3 regions of the Aliivibrio sp. S2TY2 genome follow, and region 3 is predicted to be linked to each of the others. Evidence: riboswitches for the same ligand, from Rfam matches in the RefSeq annotation. Region 3 holds a riboswitch; each other region holds the start of a gene.
The links. Region 3 has a riboswitch for thiamine pyrophosphate ahead of thiC (phosphomethylpyrimidine synthase ThiC). Riboswitches for the same ligand answer to the same signal wherever they lie in the genome.
Positions count from the first base shown of each region.

Region 1: it holds a riboswitch for thiamine pyrophosphate, as region 3 does, so the genes downstream of both, thiD (bifunctional hydroxymethylpyrimidine kinase/phosphomethylpyrimidine kinase) here and thiC (phosphomethylpyrimidine synthase ThiC) in region 3, are expected to answer to the same signal.
Region 2: it holds a riboswitch for thiamine pyrophosphate, as region 3 does, so the genes downstream of both, thiB (thiamine ABC transporter substrate binding subunit) here and thiC (phosphomethylpyrimidine synthase ThiC) in region 3, are expected to answer to the same signal.

Region 1 is NZ_JARACS010000005.1:239,136-242,417, reverse strand. Features, by position in the region: gene PVK63_RS10700 (GGDEF domain-containing protein) at 86-901, shown strand; gene thiD (bifunctional hydroxymethylpyrimidine kinase/phosphomethylpyrimidine kinase) at 913-1,782, opposite strand; TPP riboswitch at 1,886-1,983, opposite strand; gene PVK63_RS10690 (YcjF family protein) at 2,046-3,083, opposite strand; gene PVK63_RS10685 (YcjX family protein) at 3,080-3,282, opposite strand, start outside.
Region 2 is NZ_JARACS010000016.1:16,091-19,372, reverse strand. Features, by position in the region: gene thiP (thiamine/thiamine pyrophosphate ABC transporter permease ThiP) at 1-640, opposite strand, end outside; gene thiB (thiamine ABC transporter substrate binding subunit) at 660-1,682, opposite strand; TPP riboswitch at 1,735-1,874, opposite strand; gene PVK63_RS17905 (flavin prenyltransferase UbiX) at 1,934-2,554, opposite strand; gene mpl (UDP-N-acetylmuramate:L-alanyl-gamma-D-glutamyl-meso-diaminopimelate ligase) at 2,557-3,282, opposite strand, start outside.
Region 3 is NZ_JARACS010000004.1:76,962-80,243, forward strand. Features, by position in the region: gene PVK63_RS08530 (voltage-gated chloride channel family protein) at 1-814, shown strand, start outside; TPP riboswitch at 1,214-1,326, shown strand; gene thiC (phosphomethylpyrimidine synthase ThiC) at 1,516-3,282, shown strand, end outside.

The DNA of each region.
Region 1 (3,282 bases), on a different contig from region 3:
AATTTATTTCTTTAGGGCTATTTATTTTTATCTGAAAATTAAGTACCTTATCTGAATGACGTCCCATTAACTCTGGATGAATATAATGCAGAACAAAACAACGCCACGAATTGCGGTTGCTATTCTTTCTTCGCTTCTTGCTCTCTGCGCATTTCTCTATGACGTTATCGGTTTTGAGTCAGCTTCTGATCTTTGGTTTGAAGGTTTAACACTTATTTTATTAGTCTATATCTATCTAACGGCCTACCAGTTTTTAACACCTTATGCTTTTCTGACTGCTGGTGGCGCACTTTTACTATTTAATAAAGCTTATGACCTACTAACAGAATTCCCTCAAATAGAATATCACGCTGATAAGTTCGAAATCATCGATACTTTATTGGACGACGGTTCTCTATTTATTGCTTTTCTACTCATCGCTATTGGCATTACTCATATGATGAAAAGATTGGCTAAACAAAACATGAAAGATGAACTGACTAATTTATATAACAGAAGAAAACTCTCTGAAATCGAATTAGATGCATTTGATCTTATTTATTTTGATCTAAATGACTTGAAAAAAGTTAATGATTTAAAAGGGCATCAAGTAGGAGATCTAATGATTATTCGATTTGCTCAGGTGCTGAGAAACTCATGCATTAAGCAAGAAATGGCTCTTCGAGTTGGAGGAGATGAATTTGTTGTCATCACTCATAAAGATCGCTCAATGCCGTTTATTAACAGTGTTTGTAAACAGCTAGAGAATGAACAAATTTCCTTTGCGTATGGCATAGAATCAACAACAAGAGAAGGACTAGAAGAAGCACTTATAAACTCAGATAAACGTATGTATGAGATGAAAGCCCAACAGAAGAAAAACCGCCAACAGCACCTCGTACAACAGCAGACAACCTATTGAATTTATATAATTTAAATTGCTTTATTTCTATCAAAGAAATGATTAACTGGTCCATACCCTTTCCCAATAGTTAACTCATCTGCATGAACAATTGCTTGGGTGATATATTGCTTACCTAGCCTAACCGCAGCATCCAGCGTATAACCTTGAGCTAAATAAGATGCAATAGCTGAAGATAGAGTGCAACCTGTCCCGTGTGTATTATGAGTATTAATACGTGCCGTCGACAAACGCTCAACGGAATCGGCACCAATAAATAAATCCGTACTATTGGTACTTTCCTCTAAATGCCCTCCTTTTAGTAACACTGATTTTGCACCTAATTGACGAAGTTCATCAATGATGGCTGTCATTTCACCTTCATTTTTAGGAACTTTAACCCCAATTAATGCCGAAGCTTCAGGAAGATTTGGTGTGATCACATCAGCAAGAGGAAGAAGTTCAGATTTAAGGCTATCAATAGCAGATGCCTGAAGTAGCAAATCGCCACTGGTGGCTACCATTACAGGATCAACCACCACGTATTGAGGAGAATATTGTTTGATTTTTTTTGCGACAGAATGAATAACATCAGAATCACTTAACATTCCGACTTTAACGGCAATCACATTTAGATCAGAGAAAACGGCATCAAGCTGCTGTTCTACAAATTCACTGCTGATTGAATAAATGCCCGTAACGCCTTGGGTGTTTTGAGCCGTTAATGCGGTAATAACAGAGCACGCATAGCCTCCAGTTGCTGAGATGGCTTTAATATCAGCTTGGATCCCTGCGCCACCACCACTATCAGACCCTGCAATAGTTAATACAATAGGAGTAATAGTAGATAACTTATTTAAAACAGGTGATGCCAAAGGTGCTGTAGTAACGAATGTAGACATAATTATTTTCCCTAACTAACGCTCAGGAAAAACAGTCGAATGAGAATATCTCTACGTTGGTACGCAAGATCTCACCTAAAGAAACGGATCAGAGGCGATCGAGTCAAGAGGACCATTAGTTCCCTACGTCAGTACTAACTGAATCAGGTTCAACGGGTTCGCTATTGCGATCTCAGCCTATTGGCTCCCCGACTAATGAGGTCATACTATCACTAATTAATTTTGAGATAATATGATTTTTATAATAATGTTATCTGTATGGGTTAATTTTTATGCTGAGAACCCAATTTAGACGCTAATTGACTAACGATAGTTTTACGCATATCCGAGAGCTTTGGAGCTTCACCGATTTGCCACGGTAATGGACGCATTAAACTCATGGTTCTTAATCCAAAACGAGCCGTTAATAAACCAATCCCCAATCCTTGTGCTGCACGAGTAGAGAGCTTGCCTGCCAACCCCGTTGATAACATATCCACACCAACATCGGTCGCCATTTCTGTTGCCCCGGCAAAAGCCATGTTTTGCAAAACCATTTTAAACAAACGTAAACGTCCCCAGTAACCAAGCTCTACTCCGTACACTTGAGAAACTTGCTCGATTAATCGAATGTTACGCCATGCAACCAGTAACATATCAACGACAGCTAATGGGCTTAATGCCACCATTAATGCTGACTCACCTGCGTGTCTACTGATTAAAGCTCTTGCGCGTTTATCTTGCTCAGCTACCACCATGCTGTCATACATTTCAAATACTTCAGCGTTATTGTGATGAGATTCAATGCTGTTTTGCCAACGAGTATACTCAGCTGTTTTTGCTGTTGAGCCCTTGTTCGCTAAATCTTCACAAAACGATTTGGCTTGCCCAATACCATTACCTTCGACTAATTCAGTCACTTGCTGTTGAACTTCTGCTCGGTTTTTAAGCTTATGTAATATCCATAATTCACGACCAATCGCTGTCACTCCCATAACAGCCGCCAGACTAATTAACCCAGCCCAGCCCAGCGATAAGAAATCAGCCGATTGAATGGCAGTAATCACATGATCAACACTTTGCCATACCGTTAAACCAAGGAAACCACCAATTAATGTTTTAATACTCCAATGGGTTTTCTTTTTGATTAATGGCGTTTCAATATCCACACCATCCAATTCCTCTTCTTCGATAGCTTGAGGAACAAATTTAACATTCTCTTCAAATAGCTTTTGAGTTTGAAGGTTATCAAGGGTTTCGATATCTTGCTCTAACTCTTGAGACGAGGCTTGAAAGATACGCTGTTTTTTTAACTCACTCATACTAATTTATCCCCTAACAAGAATTGCATCGCCTTATCCATTCGGATGTGTTGCAGCGGTTTGTCATTCTCATTGTGCAACGGTTGAAAGCTCATAAAGTTAAATGGCTCTGTTTCCCAGTAGGCTTTACTCGGGATGCGTTTTGGCACCTCTCCCGGGAACATCATTAATGGTTTTTGTTCACTGTTAATCCCAGAAA
Region 2 (3,282 bases), on a different contig from region 3:
AGCAAAGCATAAAGACTAAACCTGCCACATGAGGCAATTGTTGCTTTACTCTCGGCCACGCAACTAATCGATATTTATTCCAACCGATTAACCCTAAATGCGCCGCTAACTGATGCTGCTCTGTGGGGATCGAATCTAAACTTTGTAAAAATAAACGAGTCGCAAAAGGATAATTGAAAAAAACATGTGCGAGTAAAATGCCATTAAGGCCATAGATAGAAAATGGTAAGGAGTAACCAAACCACTGAAATAAATCGGAGATTAAACCGCTATTGCCATAAATAGAGAGTAAGCCAAAAACACCCACTAATGCAGGAAGCACAAGCGTAGTTGCACAAAGCTTAAGTAAAAGGCTTCGTCCTTTAAACTGACGGCGTGATAACGCATATGCAGTAGGAATAGCCAAACTAATGCTTAATAAAGCAGAGAGAAATGCTTGGTATAAGCTGAACTGAGTAATGTAGCGATAATAACGATCAGACCAAATTAAGCTCAAATCCAAACTTGGCGATTCTAAAAATAGAGCGCTTATCGCCCCACCAACAAAGCCAATAATGACAATTGCGATTACATATCCCAATAGAGGAACAGAATTATAAGAAGATTTTTTTTTCATCATTGCCAAAAGAAAGGAGCACATCTGTACTCCTTATATCAAATTAAAATGTTAGAGCGTGTTGCCACTCTCGGATCCATGATTTACGTTGTTGCGAGATCTCTTGAGAATTAAATGATAAGGCTTTACTAGGCACCGTCAGACTATCGAAACCTTGAGGTAATGCAACATCAGTCACAGGATACATCCAGTTTCCAGTTGGCATTGCTGATTGGAATTTATCACTTAAAATAAACGCTAAGAACTCATCCGCCAGTGCATTATTTTTAGTATTTTTTACTTTAGCCGCTACTTCAACTTGAGTGTAGTGCCCTTCTGAAAAATCAGCCGCTGTAAACTTGTCATCTTTTTCTGCAATCAAGTGATACGCTGGAGATGTGGTATAAGAGAGAACTAAATCAGACTCCCCCTCTAAGAACATGCTGTAGGCTTCAGACCACCCTTTTGTAACAGTAACGGTTTTTTTCGCTAGCTGCTTCCACGCTTGTGGTGCTTCATCTCCATAAACCGATTTCATCCAAAGTAATAAACCTTGGCCCGGTGTTGATGTTCTAGGATCTTGATAAATCACTTTTAGATCATCACGCTGCTCGACTAACTCTTTTAAGCTTTTAGGCGGATTTGCTACTTTTTCTTTATTATAAACAAACGCAAAGTAACCAAAATCATAAGGAACGAACGTAGTGTCATTCCAACCTCCCGGTAAAGTCACTGAATCTGTATTTACTTGATGCTGAGCTAATAACCCTGTTGCTTTCGCTTCTGCCATTAAGTTGTTATCTAACCCTAAGACGATATCTGCTTTGGCATTTTTCCCTTCTAATCGAAGACGATTTAAAATAGACACTCCGTCATCAAGTGCAACCAAGTTTAAATCACAGCCACATTGCGCTTCAAAAGCCGCTTCAACCGTTGGGCCCGGGCCCCAATCAGCCGCAAAAGAGTCATAGGTATAAACAGTTAACGTTTTGGTTTCTGCTGCTGAAACAGCAAAAGAAGTTGCCGTAGCCATCGCTAAGACACTTGGTAATAATTTAAGAGGAGAGGAAATAGAAAGAGTGTTCATTGTGTGCGCTTACATCCTTTTGAGCGGCACAGAATTAAGGTGATATTCTCTAAGAGGATGTCATCTCAATCCCTACGCCAGCATTATCTGAGTCAGGTAGTACGGGTTTAAGTAAGCATTATCCAACCCTTACTAATCTCAGCGAATACCAACTTAAATAAGCCGATATCTATTGCTCCCCGATGAGAAGCGATATTGTATGTGTGAATCAAGCAATGAGCCAGAGGTTTTCTCTAAGCATATTGATTATATCAACGGTGATCGTATCCCCAACGTGGAACTAATCCTTGTTCAACCCCAAGGTGGTCCAAAATTCTCGCCACCATAAAATCAACTAAGTCTTCTATTGATTGAGGCTGATGATAAAAACCTGGGGCTGCCGGCATGATCGTCGCACCCATTTGAGATAGCTTTAACATATTCTCTAGGTGTAATGTAGAAAATGGCGTTTCGCGAACAACTAGAATTAACTGCCCTCGCTCTTTTAACACCACATCCGCAGCACGCTCTATTAAGTTATCTGAAATACCATGAGCAATTGATGCCACACTCCCTGCCGAGCATGGACACACTATCATTTGTTTTGGTGCGGCAGAACCTGAAGCCACTGGTGAGAACCAATCCTCTTTGCCACAAACGGTTAAGTTATCTGCATTACAACCTAAGTGTTCAACTAACGCTGCTTTCATTGCATCAGGGCCGCTTGGGAGCTTCAAACTATGTTCTGTCGCCATCACAACACGAGCCGCTGACGATATTAAAAAATAAACGTGATAATCTGCCGCTAATAAACATTCAAGCAAGCGTAGACCATAGGGCGCACCAGATGCGCCTGTCATTGCTAAAGTAATCGCTCTCTTTTCAGATTTCATTGTTAGTTTAACTTCTCAAGTAATTTTCCGTGAATGCCTTCAAAACCACCGTTACTCATTACCAATATTTGATCGCCCGGCTGTGCTTCGGCCACAATCATATCAACAAAAATATCGATGTTATTATGGGTATAAGCAGGTTGAGCGCATTGTTGTGCAACCTCATCAACAGACCAAGAAATATTGTCTGGTTGGAAAAGATAAACCGCATCAGCCGCATGTAAAGAGGCCGCTAATGTATCTTTGTGTACACCGAGTTTCATGGTACTTGAACGTGGTTCTAATACCGCGATAATCTTCTTATCACCCACTTTATTACGTAGGCCACCTAGCGTTAGATCAATCGCTGTTGGGTGATGAGCAAAATCATCATAAACCGTCACCCCATTAACCTCACCTTTAAACTCTAGACGACGTTTAGTATTAATAAACTTACCTAACGCTTCACAGGCTAAATCAGGAGTAACACCAACATGGCGAGCAGAAGCGATAACCATCAATGCATTACTCACATTATGATCACCGACTAAATCCCAATTAACTTGTCCAACTTTCTCGCCTTCAAAATAAACGTCAAATACACTGCCATCTTTTTCTAGCTTTATTGCCTTCCACTGACCATCTTCGCCTGTAAATTCAAGCTCACTCCAGCATCCCAGCTCTAATACTTGCTCAAGTGGTTTATCTTGTTTTGGTGCAAAAATACGGCCTGTACTTGGAACCGTTCG
Region 3 (3,282 bases):
CGCTATCTTAGCTAATGTAGTCGCTTCTGCTTGGGGTGCTCATCACACCCATTATTTAATTAGCTTTGATCAGGTTAGTACCTTGTTTGGTCATACGGTTGATATTGATTTGGTATTAATGGCTAAAGTAATCATTGCTGCGATTGGCTTTGGTTTAGCGGGTTATTTATTTGGTGAGTTAACTCACGGCTTTAAAGATCTATTTAATGCCACGCTTAAAAACCCATATTTAATCGTAGTTGTAGGTGGCTTAATGGTTATTGCCATTACGCAGTTAATTGGTAATTACGATTACATTGGTATTGGTGTTTATCCAAGTCGTGATGGTGGAGTGAGTATTACTTCGGCATTCAGTGCTGGTGGTGCTGAGTGGTATAGTTGGATTTTAAAACTACTCTTAACGGCGATCACATTAGCGGCAGGGTATAAAGGTGGTGAGGTAACACCTCTGTTCTTTGTTGGTGCGACTTTGGGTAATTTCCTTGCTTGGGTTTTGGGTGCTCCAGTTGATTTGTTTGCAGCATTAGGTTTCTTAGCCGTATTTGCTGCGGCAACCAATACGCCATTAGCGTGTACGATAATGGGGGTTGAGTTGTTTGGTGCGGATTACTTACCTTACTTTGCCTTAGCGTGTTATACCGCGTATTACTTTAGTGGCCATACGGGTATTTATTCTTCACAACGCGTTGCGGTGTCTAAAACATTAGTGCATGGACGTGATCATGATGGCTCTAATAAAATTGGGTCATATCGTGAATATAATTCTTCATGGTTAAAACATTTAGCGAATAAGCTAACTAAAAAGGACAAATAGTTTCACGTGAAACATGGTGGTTTATCTAGATTAGAACCTAATGTGCTTCTCCACAAAAAAGAACACTGTATTTGTAGATGTAAGATCTACGGATGACAAAGGTGGTTTTTTGCTGCGAAGCACACAAGGTTTAATATGTAATGATGGTGTGTTTAGAACCTAATGTGCTTCTCCACAAAAAAGAACATTGTATTTGGTGGTGTAAGAGCTGCGGATGACAAAGGTGGTTTTTTGCTACGAAGCACACAAGGTTCAATATGAATTGTTACATACAAAGCTCAATATGCGTTCACTCACAAACTCAGCCAACCACTTGATAACTTTTTTCTCTTCCATTTCATTTCTTGCATACTTTCTTTATACTCCGAAGACGTTCAGATTTTGATTCAAAGATCTGAAAGAAACTTGTCGGAGTGCTTAGTGCTTTTTAAAGTACGAGCTGAGACCGCATTGCGGGATCCGTAGAACCTGATCAGGCTAATACCTGCGAAGGGAACAAGAGATAATTTTTATCTTAGTATGTTAGCCACTAATCGAATTATTTAATGATAAATCGCAGCTGAATTTTAGCTTTAGTTTATTTGTTTAATTCATCGCATATAAATACGCAGGCTTACTCTCGTTGTATCTCATACTAAGAACCTCTTTCTACAACTCAAATCCGACAAGCAATTATTCTATTTTTATCAAGGAATTTTGCTATGTCGTCAAGTCGCAAACAAGCACGTTTAGATGCTAAAACTAATATTGAATCTTTATCGGTTCAACCATACCCAAACTCAAAAAAAGTTTATATTGAAGGATCTCGCCCTGATATCCGCGTACCTATGCGTGAAATTTCACTGGCAGATAGCTTAGTTGGTGGAACTAAAGAAACGCCAATTCTTGAGCCTAATGAGCCGATTCAAGTTTATGACACTTCGGGTGTGTATACCGATCCAAGCTACGATATCGATGTATACCAAGGATTACCAAAACTTCGTGAGCGTTGGATTGAAGAGCGAAATGATACCGAGTTGCTTGATGGCGTTAGTTCCGTTTATTCGCAAGAGCGTTTAGCGGATGAAACCCTTGATGAACTTCGTTATGGAAACCTCCCAACGATTCGTCGCGCTAAACAAGGTCAATGTGTTACTCAACTGCATTATGCGCGTCAGGGAATAATCACACCTGAAATGGAATATATAGCTATCCGTGAAAATATGGGTCGCCAGAAATTCGCTGATGAGCAGTTAAACCATCAACACCCTGGACATAGTTTTGGAGCTAACTTACCAAAAGAAATCACACCTGAATTTGTGCGTAAAGAGGTTGCTGAAGGGCGCGCAATTATCCCATCAAACATAAACCATCCAGAAGCAGAACCAATGATTATCGGCCGTAATTTCTTAATAAAAGTTAACGCCAATATTGGTAACTCGTCAGTGAGCTCATCGATTGAAGAAGAAGTGGAGAAGCTAGTTTGGTCAACGCGTTGGGGCGGTGATACGGTTATGGATTTATCTACGGGCCGAAATATTCATGAAACCCGTGAGTGGATTCTACGTAATAGCCCTGTCCCAATTGGCACGGTTCCTATGTACCAAGCGCTAGAAAAAGTAAACGGTGTAGCCGAAAATCTTAATTGGGAAGTGATGCGAGATACCTTAATCGAGCAGGCAGAACAGGGCGTCGATTACTTTACCATTCACGCAGGTTTACTGCTTCGTTATGTACCAATGACAGCAAAACGCGTAACCGGGATTGTTTCGCGCGGTGGCTCAATCATTGCGAAGTGGTGTTTGGCTCATCACCAAGAAAGTTTCCTATATACCCATTTCCGTGAGATCTGTGAAATCTGTGCTAAATACGATGTAGCCTTATCCTTGGGTGATGGATTGCGTCCGGGCTCTATTGCTGACGCTAATGACGAAGCGCAATTTGCTGAATTAAGAACGTTAGGCGAGTTAACTAAAGTTGCGTGGGATTACGATGTTCAAGTCATTATCGAAGGCCCCGGCCATGTTCCTATGCACATGATTAAAGAGAACATGGACGAGCAACTTAAACATTGTCATGAAGCACCATTCTATACATTAGGTCCATTAACGACAGATATTGCACCTGGGTATGATCACATTACTTCAGGTATTGGTGCTGCCATGATTGGTTGGTATGGCTGTGCCATGTTGTGTTATGTAACGCCAAAAGAACATTTAGGATTACCAAACAAAGACGATGTTAAAACGGGATTAATAACTTATAAGTTAGCCGCTCATGCAGGTGACTTAGCCAAAGGCCATCCGGGGGCACAAATTCGTGATAACGCATTATCAAAAGCTCGTTTTGAATTCCGCTGGGAAGACCAGTTTAATCTATCACTAGATCCTATCACTGCACGTGAATATCACGATGAAACCTTACCGCAAGAGTCGGGCAAAGTCGCTCATTTCTGTTCAATGTGTGGGCCTAAATTCTGTTCAATGAAA